DNA from 2 places in the Hominimerdicola intestinalis genome. Region 1 is predicted to be linked to the other one. Evidence: predicted binding sites of a transcription regulator. Region 1 holds the regulator's gene; the other holds the start of a gene.
The links. The regulator HrcA, encoded in region 1, represses chaperone genes, less so after heat shock. The targets are predictions, from matches to a motif close to TGTTAGCACTCNNNNNNNNNGAGTGCTAACA.
Positions count from the first base shown of each region.

Region 2: a site for HrcA is predicted at 3,643-3,673, ahead of htpG (molecular chaperone HtpG). Genes of this name have one in related genera too.

Region 1 is NZ_BAAHNZ010000002.1:94,234-102,521, reverse strand. It holds gene ACYQ0H_RS02825 (HAD family hydrolase) at 1-170, opposite strand, end outside; gene ACYQ0H_RS02820 (LTA synthase family protein) at 708-2,969, shown strand; gene ACYQ0H_RS02815 (NlpC/P60 family protein) at 3,369-4,400, opposite strand; gene hrcA (heat-inducible transcriptional repressor HrcA) at 4,827-5,855, shown strand; gene grpE (nucleotide exchange factor GrpE) at 5,836-6,429, shown strand; gene dnaK (molecular chaperone DnaK) at 6,485-8,288, shown strand, end outside.
Region 2 is NZ_BAAHNZ010000008.1:21,204-29,491, reverse strand. It holds gene ACYQ0H_RS08205 (leucine-rich repeat protein) at 1-1,606, shown strand, start outside; gene htpG (molecular chaperone HtpG) at 1,730-3,616, opposite strand; gene metF (methylenetetrahydrofolate reductase [NAD(P)H]) at 3,939-4,799, shown strand; gene ACYQ0H_RS08190 (CPBP family intramembrane glutamic endopeptidase) at 4,817-5,872, shown strand; gene ACYQ0H_RS08185 (RrF2 family transcriptional regulator) at 6,055-6,489, shown strand; gene ACYQ0H_RS08180 (shikimate dehydrogenase family protein) at 7,081-7,932, shown strand; gene ACYQ0H_RS08175 (shikimate kinase) at 7,948-8,288, shown strand, end outside.

The DNA.
Region 1 (8,288 bases):
GCAATAAAGCTGAACTGATCGATAAGTGCGGAATAGCTGCGTCCGCTGGAAACAGCAAATGAAATTCCTTTTTTGTCAAGTATATCAATAATGTCTGTAAAGTCAGGCGGAAGCTGTTTTTCGTCGTTTACCAATGTTCCGTCAATATCGGTCGCTATCAGCTTTATCATAAATATCAATTCCTTTCGGCATAGGAGATCAGTCAGCTGCAAACTATAGTAATTATATAATATTTGAAATGAAAAATCAAATGTGAAATATATCCATATCAAAATGTACTGAAGCTGAATTAAAGTATTAGTTGCTGCAATGCATAAATATTTGAGTATATAGTTGAAAAAATCTATTAAGATCAACGTTTGATATGATAAATAATAGTGTTTTTTTACAAATTACACAGTGAAAAACTTTCAAATTTCAATGTTTTGCCTAAGAAATGCAAATTTCTAATTATTTACAAAAATTTTGATTTATGATGGATTGTGAAAAACGGCTGAAAGTTTATCTGTTTGTGTTGACATTGCAGTAAAATAAAAGTAAAATAGATATGGTGAAAAAATTATTCAGAACGGTTTGGTGCGGCTAAACGTTTTGTATTTTGCTATACTTGACTTTTTTCAAAAAAAGAATTACAATAATGTTTATGGTCAATCAGATTATGCGGGGCATAGATCAAAAAGCGCCGCCGTATAGAAAAGGAGAATAAAATGGGAAAAATATTGAAATCAGCGCCAGGCCATATAAAGGCTTATGTTTGCAACAATGTGCTGTTTCTGACCTTTGTTTTGTCATCGCTTATCAATTCGTTTTTATTGAGAGCGTTTACCGTAAAGTTCAGCTATAATCAGGTAAAGCCGCTTCTTGCGGATATTGCTGCAGTGCTTTTTATCGGTTTGTTTGCATATTGCTTCAAACCAAAACGCAGGTTTGTATATTATATGATCTGGACGTGCGTTTTTGCTTTGCTTTCTGCGGGAAATTCGATTTATTATACAAACTATAAATCTTTTATTTCCGTTTCGCTTATTTCCACAGCTTCTCAGCTGGGAGGGGTAATAGACGCAGTTACCGAAAATATAATGGAGCCTAAGGATCTTATATTCCTCTGGTCAATATTATTTCTGATCGCTGAGTATGTTTTTATCCGCAGGAAGAATCCTGATTATTTTATAAGGCTTCAGGAAAAAAAGCTGGGCAAAAAGTACGCTTTGGGAACCTTGGCGGTTTCTGTAAGCGTAGCAGGGATCTTTGCAACTACGCTTACCGGTACGGATGTATCCCGTCTTGCAAAGCAATGGAACAGGGAATATGTTCTCGGAACCTTCGGACTGTATACATATCAGATCAGCGATACTGTTTCCTGTATACACGCAAAAGTCAATATGATGCTTGGTTTCGATGAAAGCGAGCAGGCGTTTAAGGAATTTTACAACGATAAGGATGAAGTCGATAAGGTAAGCAACGATAATGAATATTCAAATATCTTCAAGGGTAAAAATGTTCTGACTATACATGCCGAAAGTATTCAGCAGTTTGCTCTTGATACCTACATGAACGGAGAGGAGCTTACTCCTAATCTGAACAAGCTTGCCAGGGAGGGTCTGTATTTCTCTAATTTTTATGCTCAGGAAAGCGTCGGAACTAGTTCGGACAGTGAGTTTACTTTTTCAACCTCGCTTATGCCTGCGTCAAGCGGAACTGTAGCTATAAACTATTGGGACAGGGATTATACCTCTATTCAGAGTATGCTTAGAGATATGGGCTATTATACGTTTAGTATGCACGGTAATAACGGGTCTTATTGGAACAGAATGAACCTGCATAATTCTCTTGGCTATCAGAAGTTTTTTAATTATACTACCGATTTTAATATTGATGAAACTATAGGTCTTGGTCTTTCCGATAAATCGTTTTTCAATCAGGCAGTTCCTAAGATCAAAGATATTGCGGATCAGAACAAGAACTTTTACGGAACTCTTATAATGCTTACCAATCATACTCCTTTTACGGATATAGAGAGGGTAAGCGATTTCGATGTGGATTTCAAGTATAAAAAATACAATGAGGAAACCGGTCTTTATGAGGAGATATCCGCTCCTTTCCTCGAAGGAACTAAGCTTGGCAGCTATTTCAAGTCGGTTCATTACGCCGATGAAGCTATCGGTCAGCTGATGGAGGAGCTTGATGAGCAGGGTTTGCTTGATAATACTGTTATTGTGATCTACGGCGACCACGACGCTAAGGTTAAGGAAGAGGAATATGAGTATTACTATAACTATAATCCTTTTACCCAGGAAGTTCTGAGCGACGATGATGACGGATATATTCCGGTAGATGATTTCTATTACAATATAAACAGAAAAGTTCCGTTTATAATCTGGTCTAAGGACGGAGGCTATGAGCCTAAAGAGATCACTCAGGTAATGGGTATGTACGACGTTCAGCCTACTTTGGGAAATATGCTGGGCTTTGAGAATAAGTATGCGCTCGGACATGATATATTCTCTATTGGAGATGATGAAGAAAATATCGTTATTTTCCCAAATGGAAATTTCCTTACCGATACTATTTATTATAACAGTCAGAAGGAAAAGTATTTTGATATAACCGGTTATGAAAATGTTGCAAAATATGCTTCCTGCAATCAGGTCTATAAGGATACTCCGAACCCTATCTATTCTGAGGAAGTGCACGGTATATATAAAACCGCCAAGGACGAGGTTTACGGACGTGAAGCAGCGGATCTGAGAATTAATGACGGAGTGGTCGATGAAAATTATATAAGCGAGCTTTCCAGTTACTCAGAGGAAAGAATAAATATTTCAAACGCTATAATCTATTATGATATGATAAATAAAACCGACCAGGGCTTCGGCGACGGAATGAACTCGACTGATGTGGGCAAGGATAAATTCTCGATCTTCTCTCCGCCTTCAGCAGACGAGCGCGACAGATTGTTTGCAGCCTGATCACCTATATAAGATAATTATCAGTAACGTCCGTATACTTTGATCGGTATACGGACGTTTGTTTTTAGTCAGTTTAATTTTTCAGCCTATTAGTTTCCTCCCGGTCCGTCGCGTCTGTCCCTTTTGTCAGGTTTTGATTTCTGGTGAGTTGTTACCCATTGGTTGTTGCCGGCAGATTTCTTGTTTTTATCAGACATATTTTTTGCCCATGCGCGGAATATTATATACTGCTGAAGGTTCGTGCATGGACTTGCCTCCTTTCCGAATTTAGTTTTTGCCGGATAATAAGGAAGTATTCTTAAAAGGCGTTTTAATATTTATATAAAAACAAACCGGACTAAATGAGGCAAATTGCCGCAACAAGTCCGGTTTTAGAATTTTCAGTTATAAAACTAAAATTTATATCAGTCTTCTGACAGTATTAACTCTGTAATATTTGAGATAGGATATAGGCTGTATCTTTATTCCGTCCCTTGAATTCATAGCGTGGACCATTTTATCTCCGCCTATATACATTGCCACATGACTGTAATTGTTAAGAACAAGAATATCACCCGGTTTCATGTTCTTTACGCTGACGGATTTTCCCTTTGAAGCCTGAGTTCTTACGCTGTGGGATATCTTTACTCCGATTTTTGAGTATGCCTGCATAGTCAGTCCGGAGCAGTCGGTAGCCTTAAACGAAGAACCTCCCCAGACATATCTTCCTCCGTTCATGCTTGCGGCATAATCGCTTACTATTCTGCGTTTGGCTTCGCTTTCGGATATTCGGTATACGTTTTTCCCTCCGTCAAGCTTTGCATATTTGCCTTTATATTTTCCCTCTGTTATTTTTATGTATGTTCCGCTGTATGTTTTCTGAGGCAGATATGAAATCAGCGTTCCCTTGGCGTTGGAAAGCCGGCTTACTGCTGATTGACGTGAGTCTGTTTTCGATGACTTGACCATTTTCTTGTTTTTTGCGGTGTACAGCTGAGTTCCTTTGTTTATGCAAAAATAAGTTTTCGACTTTGTTTTTGCTTTTATTGTAGATGAATAAGCTGATTCCTTTCCGTTATTTACCGCCTTGACCTTTATGCTGTAGTTAGTTGAGGGTTTAAAGTATTTTCCGTTATGATAAAGATTTATCGTATTCTTGTTCGACTTGACTTTTGACAGATTTACTTTGACAGACAGATGACCGCTTACATATACATTAAATACTGTTCCCGATTTGTATGAAGAAGCATTGTCGATAAGAATTTCAATTTTGTCTCCATAAGTAGTTTTAACAGAAATTTTCGGTTTAGATAAAGAAGCATCCGCAGCGGAGGCGGATATAACAGTTATTTCTGAAATTCCGGTGCTTTGTACAGGAAAAACAGCTCCCGTTATCACCATTGCCGTTATTAGTGCAGTAACTGCGATTTTTTTGAATATAATAATTATCACCCTTTCAAGTTCTGCGCTGTTTGTGTTTAAATTACAGCGTAATAAATCAGCCGTTATCATCTGCATATATAATTATATCAGATTTTCGGCCTATTTACTACTTTTCTGAAATAATTTCGTACCCTTGCTGTAACCTATGTAACCATTTTGTAATTAATTTAGTTGCATTGCACAAACAAAATTACATAAAAAGTAAATAATGCTGTTTATTTCATGCGTCTGCTGCTTTATTTTAAGCTTGTTTAGGTATATTGTGTATGATTGCACAAAAACCTGCTGATAATAAAAATAAAATTTAGTAAAAAAATATTTTAAAACCCCTTGACAAAGTATTAAAAAGGGTATAAACTATAATTAGCACTCAGAGATAATGAGTGCTAACACTCTGAAATATTAAGTGCTAAATAATCGGGCAGGTGAGAAAGGGTGGACGGCCGAAAATTAAAAATTCTGACGGCGGTTGTAGAGGAGTATCTAGTAACCGGAGAACCTGTCGGATCCAGGGCGATAATGTCATATGTAAATGCGTCGTCGGCAACGATACGAAACGAGATGGCGGAGCTTGAGAAGCAGGGCTATCTGGAGCAGCCTCATACGTCAGCCGGCAGGATCCCGACTTACCTCGGATACCGTGTTTACGTTGACAATCTGATGGAAAACAATCAGCTGAGCGAAGACGAAAAGCGCCGTCTGGACGCAATGCTTCCCGAAGGTGCGGTTACCGAAGAGGATCTGGTGCAGTCGGCTTCAATGGCTTTGGCGGAGCTTACAAAATGCGCTGCGGTAGTCGCCAATGCAACTCCTAAATTCTCTGTAATTTCAAAGGTAGAGGTCATACCGACGGGAAAGAGAATGTATGTTATCCTTATGATAACCTCAAACGGTACAATAAAGAATAAGGTGTGCAGGCTGGAGTTCGATCTTTCACATGAGCAGCTTGAATTTTTTGATAATTATCTTCAGCAAAATCTTCAGGGAGTTCCGCTTGGAGAAATCTCGGAAGAAATGTTTGAAAGTATAAAAACTGCAATGGGCACATATATGATGACTTTAGCTCCGCTGGTTTCAGAATTGGTAAAGCTTTCAAAGGAACTTGTAGCTCAGGATATTTCTGTTGCCGGTGCGGCTAATCTGCTTACCTGCAAGGATTTCAACCAGAACGAGATCATAAGTTTCCTTGATAATAAACGGGAGATCATGTCATTTATAAACGAAAGCTTCAGCGGCTTGCAGGTTATGTTTTCTCCCGAAAAGGACGAATTTGTAATACACAATTCATCTATTATTGCGGCTCCTTTCCGAAAGGACGGCAGACAGGCGGGCGCTTTGGGACTTATAGGTCCTATGAGAATAGATTACGCAAAGTTTATTCCCTATCTGGAATATTTTTCACAGCGCATAACCGATCTTATATCCGAAAAAGGTGATGAGTCCGATGAGGAAGAAAAAATCTAAGAAAGGCGGGCGTAATAAATTGGCTGACGAGAAAGAAATCTTAGACGAGCAGGAAAACAAAGAACAGGAAACACAGAAGAAGGAGGCTGCGGCTGAAAAAAATATTGAAAGCGAAGCCGGAGAACCGGAGAAAACCGAGGAGGAAAAGCTTAAAGAGCAGCTTGACGCCGCTAACGATAAGTATTTAAGACTTATGGCGGAGTATGATAATTTCAGAAAGCGTTCAGCAAAGGAGCGGCTTGAGATCACCGATACCGCAAAGGGAAATGCAGTAAGCGAAATACTTCCGGTATTTGATAATTTTGAACGGGCGCTTGAAGCTGAAACGACTGATGAAACCTATAAGCAGGGCGTTGAAATGATTTTCAAGCAATTCGGTGACTGCCTGAAAAAGCTGGGAGTTGAGATCATAGATCCGACAGGAGAGGTTTTCGATCCCAATATTGCAAATGCGGTCAATCAGATAGAAGACCCTGAGCTTGGAGAGAATATTGTTGCACAAACTTTCCAAAAGGGATATAAAATCGGAGATAAAGTAATAAGATACGCCATGGTAGTAGTGGCAAACCCGTAGTTTATGGGCAAGCCTTTAAATAAAAAGTATAATAACTATTGAAAGGAAGATCATTATGAGCAAAATTATAGGTATAGATTTAGGTACGACTAACTCCTGCGTAGCAGTTATGGAAGGCGGCGAAGCGGTAGTAATTCCTAACAGCGAAGGAGCAAGAACTACTCCGTCGGTAGTAGGAGTTTCAAAAAACGGCGACAGACTTATAGGTCAGGTCGCAAAAAGACAGGCTGTAACTAATTTTGATAATACGGTTATTTCTATCAAAAGACATATGGGCTCAGATTATAAGGCGAAGATGGGCGGAAAGGATTATACCCCTCAGGAGATCTCTGCAATGATCCTTCAGAAGCTGAAAGCTGACGCAGAGGCTTATCTCGGTGAAAAGGTAACTGAGGCTGTTATCACTGTTCCGGCTTACTTTACCGACGCACAAAGACAGGCAACAAAGGACGCAGGTCAGATCGCCGGTCTTAATGTAAGAAGAATTATCAACGAGCCTACAGCTGCGGCACTTTCATACGGTATAGATAAGGAAGACGACCAGAAGGTTATGGTATATGACCTGGGCGGAGGTACGTTTGACGTTTCCATTATTGAAATGGGTGACGGAGTAACCGAGGTTCTTGCAACTGCCGGAAACAATCGTCTGGGCGGCGACGATTTTGACCAGAGAATTATTGACTGGATGGTAAGCGAATTCAAAAAGTCCGAGGGCGTAGATCTCTCTGCTGATAAAATGGCTATGCAGAGATTGAAGGAAGCAGCTGAAAAGGCAAAGATCGAGCTTTCGTCTACTCCTTCTTCTACAATAAGCCTTCCGTTTATTACTGCTGACGCTACAGGACCTAAGCATCTTGAAATGACGCTTACACAGGCTAAGTTCAATGAAATGACAGCCGATCTTGTTGAAGCTACAATGGGACCGGTTCGTCAGGCGCTATCAGACAGCGGACTTTCAGCTTCGGAGCTTCAGAAGGTTCTTATGGTCGGAGGTTCTTCAAGGATCCCCGCTGTTCAGGAGGCTGTTAAGAAATATATGGGCAAGGAACCGTTCAAAGGAATCAATCCTGACGAGTGCGTAGCTCTCGGAGCTGCATATCAGGGCGGAGTTCTTGGAGGCGACGTTAAGGACGGTCTGCTGCTTCTTGACGTAACGCCGCTGTCCTTGGGACTTGAAACAATGGGCGGTATCTGTACAAAGATCATTGAGAGAAATACGACTATCCCTACTAAAAAGTCGCAGATCTTCTCAACTGCTGCGGATAATCAGTCGGCTGTTGATATAAATGTTCTTCAGGGCGAACGTGAATTTGCAAAGGACAACAAGCAGCTGGGTATGTTCCGCCTTGACGGAATCGCGCCTGCACCTAGAGGAATCCCTCAGATCGAAGTAACGTTCGATATTGACGCAAACGGTATCGTACACGTTTCGGCTAAGGATCTCGGAACAGGCAAGGAGCAGAATATAACAATTACCTCTTCAACCAATATGTCTAAGGACGATATTGACAAGGCGGTAAAGGAAGCTGAAGCTTTTGCTGCTGAGGACGCAAAGAAAAAGGACGAGGTAGACGCAAGGAACCAGGCAGATCAGCTTGCGTTCCAGGCTGAAAAGTCGCTCGGAGAATTCGGAGATAAGGTTTCTGCTGATGAAAAGGCTCAGTGTCAGGCTAAGATAGACGCTCTCAAGGAGGCTCTCAAGGGAACGAATATTGATGAAATAAAGGCTAAGCATAAGGAACTTGAGGAAACCTTCCAGAAGATAGCCACTAACGTATACCAGCAGGCTGCTCAGGCTCAGCAGGCGGCAGGAGGACAGGGCTTTGACCCTAATAATATGGGCGGAGGAGCCGCTCAGA
Region 2 (8,288 bases), on a different contig from region 1:
TATTCCCGTCAGCGAGCTTCTGAACGATGATGATTCCGAAAAATTTATACGGTTCAATCTAATTACTCAGGCTGACGAGTATGATATTATAAATAATTCGGCAGTTGAAAATGTAAAAAGGTATGCGGCTTCAATAGAAACGTGCAGTACCGAGCTGTCGCAGACCCAATTTACATATGATTCAAACGCTAAAACTCCTACTGTAACAGTAAAGGACGGAGAGAAAGTTCTGACAGAAAATAAGGACTACAGCGTTGAGTATTCGGACAATATAAATGCCGGAACCGCTTCTGTAACTGTACAAGGTATCGGAAGGTATTCGGGAAGCGTTACAAAAAGCTTTAAGATACTGCGGAAGAAGGTAGGGGAGCTTTCGGTAACAGTTGCAGGAAACGGTTTTACATACAGCGGAAGTCCTGTTGCTCCGGAAATTACCGTTAAAGACGGAGATAAGACGCTGTCGATGGGTAAGGATTATTACCTTGTTTACAGTAATAATGTAAATGCGGGTACAGCAAATGTAACGGTAGTCGGAACAGGAAATTATATTGAGGCAGTTACAGAGAACTTTACTATCAGCCGCAGAAGCGTTTCAAGCGGACTGACCTTCTCGTATACACAGAATTGTGTGTACAGCGGTAATGCTTATTGCCCTGCCGTTACCGTAAAAAACGGAGATACGGTTCTTTTACGGGGCAGTGATTATTCGGTATCCTATAACAGCAATATAAACGCCGGTACAGCAAATATTATAATTAGAGGACTTGGCAACTATACGGGAACCGTAATCAAGAGCTTTGTTATATCTCCGAGAAGTATCGCTTCCCTGGACATCGGAGGTATAGAGGATAAGTATATTTACACAGGCAGCCCAATTGTTCCGTCACCGACGCTTAAATACGGCGCAGAGCAGCTTGTAAGAAATACAGATTTCGGCGTTTCTTACAAATTGAATACCGCTATAGGCAAGGCTTCCGTAATTATAACCGGCAAGGGAATTTATATGGGAACTGTAACAAAGACCTTTGAGATCGTCCCGAAAACTCCTGTATTTAAGGAGGAATACACTTCGGTTACCGATGCGGTAAGAATAAACTGGGAAAAGGTCGATAACGCAACGGGATACCGTATTTACAGATATAATGAGAAGAATAAATCGTGGGTGAATATTCAGACGATAAGCGATAACAGCGTTCTTACATATCGCGACGAGGGGCTGAAGCCGGGTACAGTTTATAAATATAAGGTCAAGGCATACAAAAGTATAAATGATGTGATTTACTGGGGATATGCGTCCTCAGAAAAGCCGACTGCAACTGCGCCGGAAAAGATCACATTTACTAAGGCTAACCGTTCAACGACATCTGTCCGTCTGTTCTGGGACGAGGTTGCCTGCACAGGCTATAAAGTTCAGCAGTACGATACTTCATCTAAAGAGTGGAAAACGGTTCAGCTCGTGCCTTACGGAACGGCAGAACTGAAAATTTCGGGACTGAAAAGCAGTACCCAGTACAAATATCGTATTCAGGGATATACAAAAGTACCGGACAGCGAAAACAAAAAGGGCGCATGGTCTGATACATTTACGGTAAGCACTACGTCATAAACTAAGCAGGATCATAGTGTTAACGCTCCGGAGCAATAGTGTTCCGGAGCGTTTTTGTAATTATAACTATGAATTTCGGTATCTGTTCCGCAGAAATTATACGGCGCTGCAATAATATTTATATCAGACCATAAGTCCGCAGATAAGATCTGCAAACTCTACGGGATTTTCAACGCTGAGTCCCTCGATAAGCAAAGCCTGAGAATAAAGAAGCTTCGTATAGTCTTTAAGCTTGTCCTTATCGGCGGAATAAAGCTCTTTCAGCTTTTCAAATACAGGGTGTGAAGCGTTAAGCTCAAGGCATTTTTCTGCCTTGACTTCTTTTCCCTCATTCTGCGGCATAGAATTAAGAACCTTTTCCATTTCAATTGTAATATTGCCTTCAGCGGATAGGCATACAGGGTGGCTCTTAAGCTTCGAGGACAATCTTACGTTCTTTACCTTGCCCTCAAGAGCCTCGGTCATGAATTTGAACATATCCTGATTTTCTTCTGAGGTCTTTTTAGCTTCTTCCTTTTCCTCTTCGGTTTCAAGGTCAAGATCGCCGTCGGAAATTGACTTGAATTTCTTATCCTTGTACTGCATCATTACCTTGATGGCAAATTCGTCAACGTCCTGTGTAAAGTAAAGCACCTCGTAGCCCTTGTCCTTTACTCTTTCAAGCTGAGGCAGCATTTCAATTCTCGAAATGCTTTCTCCGCAGGCATAATAGATCTCCTCCTGCCCTTCCTTCATTCTGGAAACGTATTCGGCAAGGGTAACGTTCTTACCGTCGAAGGAGGACGGGAACATAAGCAGATCCTCAAGAGTATCCTTGCTTGCGCCGTAGGACTGATAAATTCCGAACTTAAATTGCAGGCCGAAGGTCTCATAGAATTTAAGATACTTTTCACGGTCGTTTTTAAGCATTTTGGCAAGCTCGTTCTTTATTGATTTTTCAAGATTCTTTGCAATGATCTTAAGCTGTCTGTCATGCTGAAGAAGCTCTCTTGAAATATTCAGCGACAGATCCTCCGAATCAACAAGACCCTTTACAAAGCTGAAGTGATCCGGCAGCAGATCGGCGCATTTTTCCATTATAAGCACGCCGCTGGAATAAAGCTGAAGTCCCTTTTCATAATCCTTTGAATAATAGTCAAAGGGGGCTCTTGAGGGGATATAAAGCAGTGCGTCATATGTTGCGACGCCCTCGTTTTTGCTGTGAATATGTGCGAGAGGAGGCATATAATCCATAAACTTTTCGGTATAGAAGTTATTATAGTCCTCGTCTTTAAGCTCGGTTTTGTTTTTCTTCCAGATAGGAGTCATGCTGTTAAGAGTTTCATTTACAATATGCTTTTCCGGTTCGGCATTTTCGTCGTCGGGATAATGAGTATGCTCAACGTCCATTTTGATCGGGAAGCGGATATAGTCGGAATATTTTTTAACAAGCGACTGTATCTGATACTGGTCGAGATATTTATCGTAATTATCATCATCGGTATTGTCCTTCAATTTCAGAACTATTTCAGTACCGAAGCCTTCCTTGTCAAATTCCTCTATTGTATAGCCGTCTACACCGTTTGACTGCCATTTCCAGCCCTTATCGGAGCCATAGGCTTTAGTATAGACCGTTACTTCTTTTGCTACCATAAAGGTAGAATAGAAGCCGACTCCGAACTGGCCGATAATGTCCACGTCGTCGCCCAGATCGTTGTCCTTTTTGAATTTAAAGGAACCGCTGTTTGCGATAGTTCCCAGATTGTTTTCAAGCTCCTCATCGGTCATTCCGATACCGTTGTCTGAAACAGTAAGCGTACGGTTTTCCTTATCGGCTTCAAGACGGATCGCAAAATCGTCTTTTTTCATGCCGATCGAGGTATCGGTAAGCGACTTAAAATAAAGCTTGTCTATAGCGTCGCTGGCGTTTGAAATAAGCTCTCTCAGAAAAATCTCTTTATGAGTATAAATAGAGTTTATCATCATATCGAGAAGCCGCTTTGATTCCGCTTTGAACTGTTTTGTTTCCATTATTGATCAAACCTTTCTTTCAGAAGTTTTAGCACTCTCTCTACCAGAGTGCTAACTATAATCTTATTATACAACGCTTTTGATAAAATGCAATAGTTATAATAAAATAGATACTCTTTATTTACTTTTACTTAATAATTGCCGGCGCACAATAATTTGCATTTCATATACTTAATGTGTTATAATATAAGTTAACGGCGATAAAATAGGTTTACGGTAAAAACGATCCAAGTCCTGATAATTACCGCTGTATTTCCAATTAATGCTATACGGCGGCAGGATCTGCCGTACAGCGCATAAGCAGAAAGGAAAGCTGTAAAAAATGAAAATATCAAAGCTTTTTGAATCCCACAGACCTCAGTTTTCTTTGGAGGTTTTTCCGCCTAAGAAAAACGGAGGAATAGAAACAATATATGAAACGCTGGACGGACTAAGGGAACTGAAGCCTGCGTTTATAAGCGTTACATACGGAGCAGGAGGAAATATCGCTGACAATTCAACCTGCGAAATATGCTCTATAATAAAAAATAAATACAATATTATGCCGATAGCTCATCTTACATGCGTTAACAATACTAAAGAGGATATTGATTATATCCTTGATAAGCTGAGATCTGCGGGAGTTGAAAATATTCTGGCGCTGAGGGGAGATATAAATCCCGACAGTCCTCCTAAGAATGATTTCAGCCATGCCGACGAGCTGGTTTCATATATTAAGCAGAGAGGGGATTTCAGCGTATCCGCCGCCTGTTATCCGGAGGCGCACCCGGATTCAGAGAATATGATCTCGGATATTCTTCATTTAAAGCACAAGGTAGACTGCGGAGCTGAGCATCTTATTTCACAGCTTTTCTTCAATAACGAGGATTTTTATGAGTTCCGTGAAAAATGCAGGATAGCAGGTATAAATGTTCCGATCGAAGCGGGAATAATGCCTGTTACCTCCAAGAGCGGAATAATGCGTATGGTTTCAATGTGCGGTGCGTCTATTCCGAAAAAGCTTGCGAAAATGCTCAACCGCTTTGAAAATAATCCCAAGGCGCTTGAGGATGCCGGTATCGCTTACGCTATAGACCAGATAGTCGATCTGATCTCAAGCGACGCTGACGGAATACATCTTTATACAATGAATAAGCCGTATATCGCCCAGAAGATATTTGCGGCAGTAGAATCTATGAGATAACGTTCGGGAGGGCTTTGATGTTTTACAGCAATTTCGGCGGGACCAATTTTCAGAGCGATTATTACAATCAGCTTATGGACGCCCGCAGACGCGAAAAAAAGGCTATGTTTATAAACTGCTCCAAGCTGGGCATACTTTTGATCGTTTACAATCTGCTCAATTCCTTATTTCTCAATGTTTATTATCTTATCGTTTACGCTTATAAGAACGGAAGCCTGACGCTAAGCGTACGGACGGCGAAGATATATTTATCCCAGCAGCAGGAGCTTGTAAACTCGTCGGTATTTTCAATGGCGGGAAATTTATTTATTATATTTGTCAGTCTTGTTATTATTCTGATTATAGCGCGGTTTGCAATGAAAATAAATTTTTCGGAAATGATGCGTCCCAGAAAAGGAAACGCCGTTCAGGCAGTAAAATGGTTTCCGCTTTGCCTTACGCTTAATGTTCTTGTCAGTATTGTAATTTCCTATTTTACCTTTTACATGGATCAAATGGGCGTTACCGTTCCCGAAAGTGATCTTTCCATAAGACAGCCCAGTACGGCGGCGGTCGTACTTCAGATTGCGTATGTTATAATTTTAGGGCCGATTGCTGAGGAAATATTATACAGGGGGATAATTCTTACCCTTTTAAAGCCTTTCGGTAAATTTATGGCGGTTTTTTTCTCGGCGCTTATATTTGGACTTATGCACGGTAATATTCCTCAGGCGGCATCAGCGTTCGCCAGTGCGCTTATTTTCGGAGCGGTAGCTATTCAGTGCAACTCGATAATTCCTACCGTAATTATCCATATAGTCAACAATATGTTCGCAAGCTATATGGATTTTGCCGACGTTTACGGCTGGGCATATGCTCAGGAATTTTATATGGCGTTTGAGATACTTGTAATATTTATGGGCGTTTATGTGCTTTTCACAAACGGCTGGCGGCTCAGGTTCAATAACGACCGAACCTACGCAATGACCTCTACTCAGCGGTACGGAGCGGTATTTTCAAACGTTTTCATTCTTGTTTATTTCGCTATGATAATTTTTGAGTTTGTAAACAGCTTTATAATGGCTAATTCCTGATCGTAGATGATCGCTTTCTGTATTTTTTGAATATACGGCAAAAAGCAACTGAATCGATACTTGTAAAGCCGTTAAATAAAGTTGATTTGCATGTTTTAGACATTAGGTATTATTGACAAACGGCGGCGGACGGTGTAAAATAATCAATATGGAACGTTAATATCTGAGAAAGGTTGATTTTCTTGAAAATTTCCACAAAGGGAAGGTATGCGCTGCGGCTTATGCTGGATCTTGCAATGCACGACGACGGAAGCTATATTCCTATAAAGGATATTGCGAAACGTCAGTCGATCTCTGACAAATATCTTGAGCAGATCATATCAATACTCGGACGTGCAGGTTATGTAAAAAGCGTACGGGGAGCAGGCGGCGGATATAAGCTTGCTCATCCGCTGAAAAGTTATACGGTAGGAATGGTTCTCAGGCTTACGGAGGGCAGCCTTGCGCCGGTAGCTTGTCTTGACGACAATGTAAATACCTGCGAGAGAAGAAATGAATGTGCAACGCTTATGGTGTGGGAGAAGCTTTACGAGGCTATCAACGGAGTTGTCGATTCCATTACCCTTGAAGATCTGGCGGAATATCAGAGATCTCTGGCTTCGGATTATGTTATATAAAGCTTATAATAAAGACCTTCAGCAAAACGGGTAAGCGCAGACAGGGCGGTCTGCTGCTGCCCGTTATTTTAATATAACAAAGCTGATATCCCCCCGACTCTAAAGCGTCAGGCTGCATTTTTGTCTTTAAGCAGTTGATATGATCTTCGGCTGTTTGCTGAATTACAGGGCAATTCTTATTATTGAAGCAGTGCGGTTTTGCTTCCTTATGTCTTTATTATACAGCTTTATCGGCATTTTGTCAAGAACTAATGTTCATAAATTAGCACGAATGTTTTTGGAGATCTATAGAGATCCTGCACAAATTTATAAAATTTTACTGCAAATCGTAATACTCGGAAATCTAAAATATACAAATAAAATAAATGGGTATTTCAGCGAAAATGATATGAGATCTCTGCCTTTTCCCCGACGTATGGCGTAAAAAGGACAGCTCAGATTTATTTGTTGGGGATATTGATTTTCTTGAAATTAATAAAATCTTTCTTGACATAAAAGGACTGCGGTTATATAATTAAAGCAATACCGTTAAATATAAGTCTGATATACATATGATCGCGGAGCTTTCCGCAGGCAGGAGCAGGAATAAAAATGACAAGAAAATACGCTATTTTAGGTGAAACACTCAGGCACACAATGTCGCCGCCGATCCATGCAAGGCTTTTTGAGCTTAGGGGGAGAAGCTTTGAATACGAGGTAGTCGAGGTCAATGCTCAGGAGCTTGCTGATAAAGCGGAATATCTCAATTCAATGAGCGGTTATAATATAACTATTCCTCATAAGGTTGAGATTATAAAATATATTGACAGGCTGGGAGAATCTGCAAGGAGATACAATTCAGTAAACTGCGTTGATAATAAAAACGGCGTACTTACAGGCTATAATACCGACTGCGACGGGTTTCTTCATACGGTCAGGGCAATGGGAGCAAGTCTTTCCGGAGAGGTTCTGCTTATCGGATGCGGCGGAGTAGGCAGAATGGCAGCTATCGAATCCGCTCTTGCGGGAGCGGCTCTGAATATTGCGGTACTAAAGTCCGATCTGGAGCTTGCGGTACGGACTGAAAAGGAGATCAGGGCTGTTAAGCCTGACGCTCGGGTAAATATTGTACTTAATACGGAAATAGACGCTTCAAAGCGATATGATCTGCTTGTAAACGCCTGTCCTGTTGGAATGTATCCGAGGGTAAACGCTTGTCCGGTTTCTGATGAAGTTATTGAACGTGCGGACTGCGTTTTTGACCTTATCTATAATCCCCGTGAAACGCTGCTTGTACAGAAGGCAAAGGCAATGGGCAAAAGAGCTGCGGGAGGAATGGCTATGCTGGTATGGCAGGCGGTATCTGCTCATGAAATATGGGATTCGGATAAGTATACCGACGATGAAGTAAAAGCCATAATCAAAGAAATGGAAGCGGCTGTCGAAAAGAATTTTAAGATATAAACGGGAGTGAAGTCTTTGAACTCAAAAGCGGTTTATTTATGCGGCTTTATGGGCTGCGGAAAATCTACGGTAGGAAAGCTTCTGGCAAGGCGTCTGGGAGCAGGCTTTACCGATCTGGATATTTACATAGAAAAAAGCGTTGGAATGAGCATTCCCGATATTTTTGAAAAGCTGGGGGAGAAATATTTCAGGGAAGCAGAGGCTAAGGCTCTGGAGGAGCTGGGCCGCAGCGGAGGAGTTATAGCGGCAGGCGGAGGCGCTTTGCTTTCAGACAGAAATGCCGAAGCTGCAAAAAGGACGGGAACGGTAGTATTTATAGATACGCCCTTTGAGGTATGCTATAACCGTATAAAGGA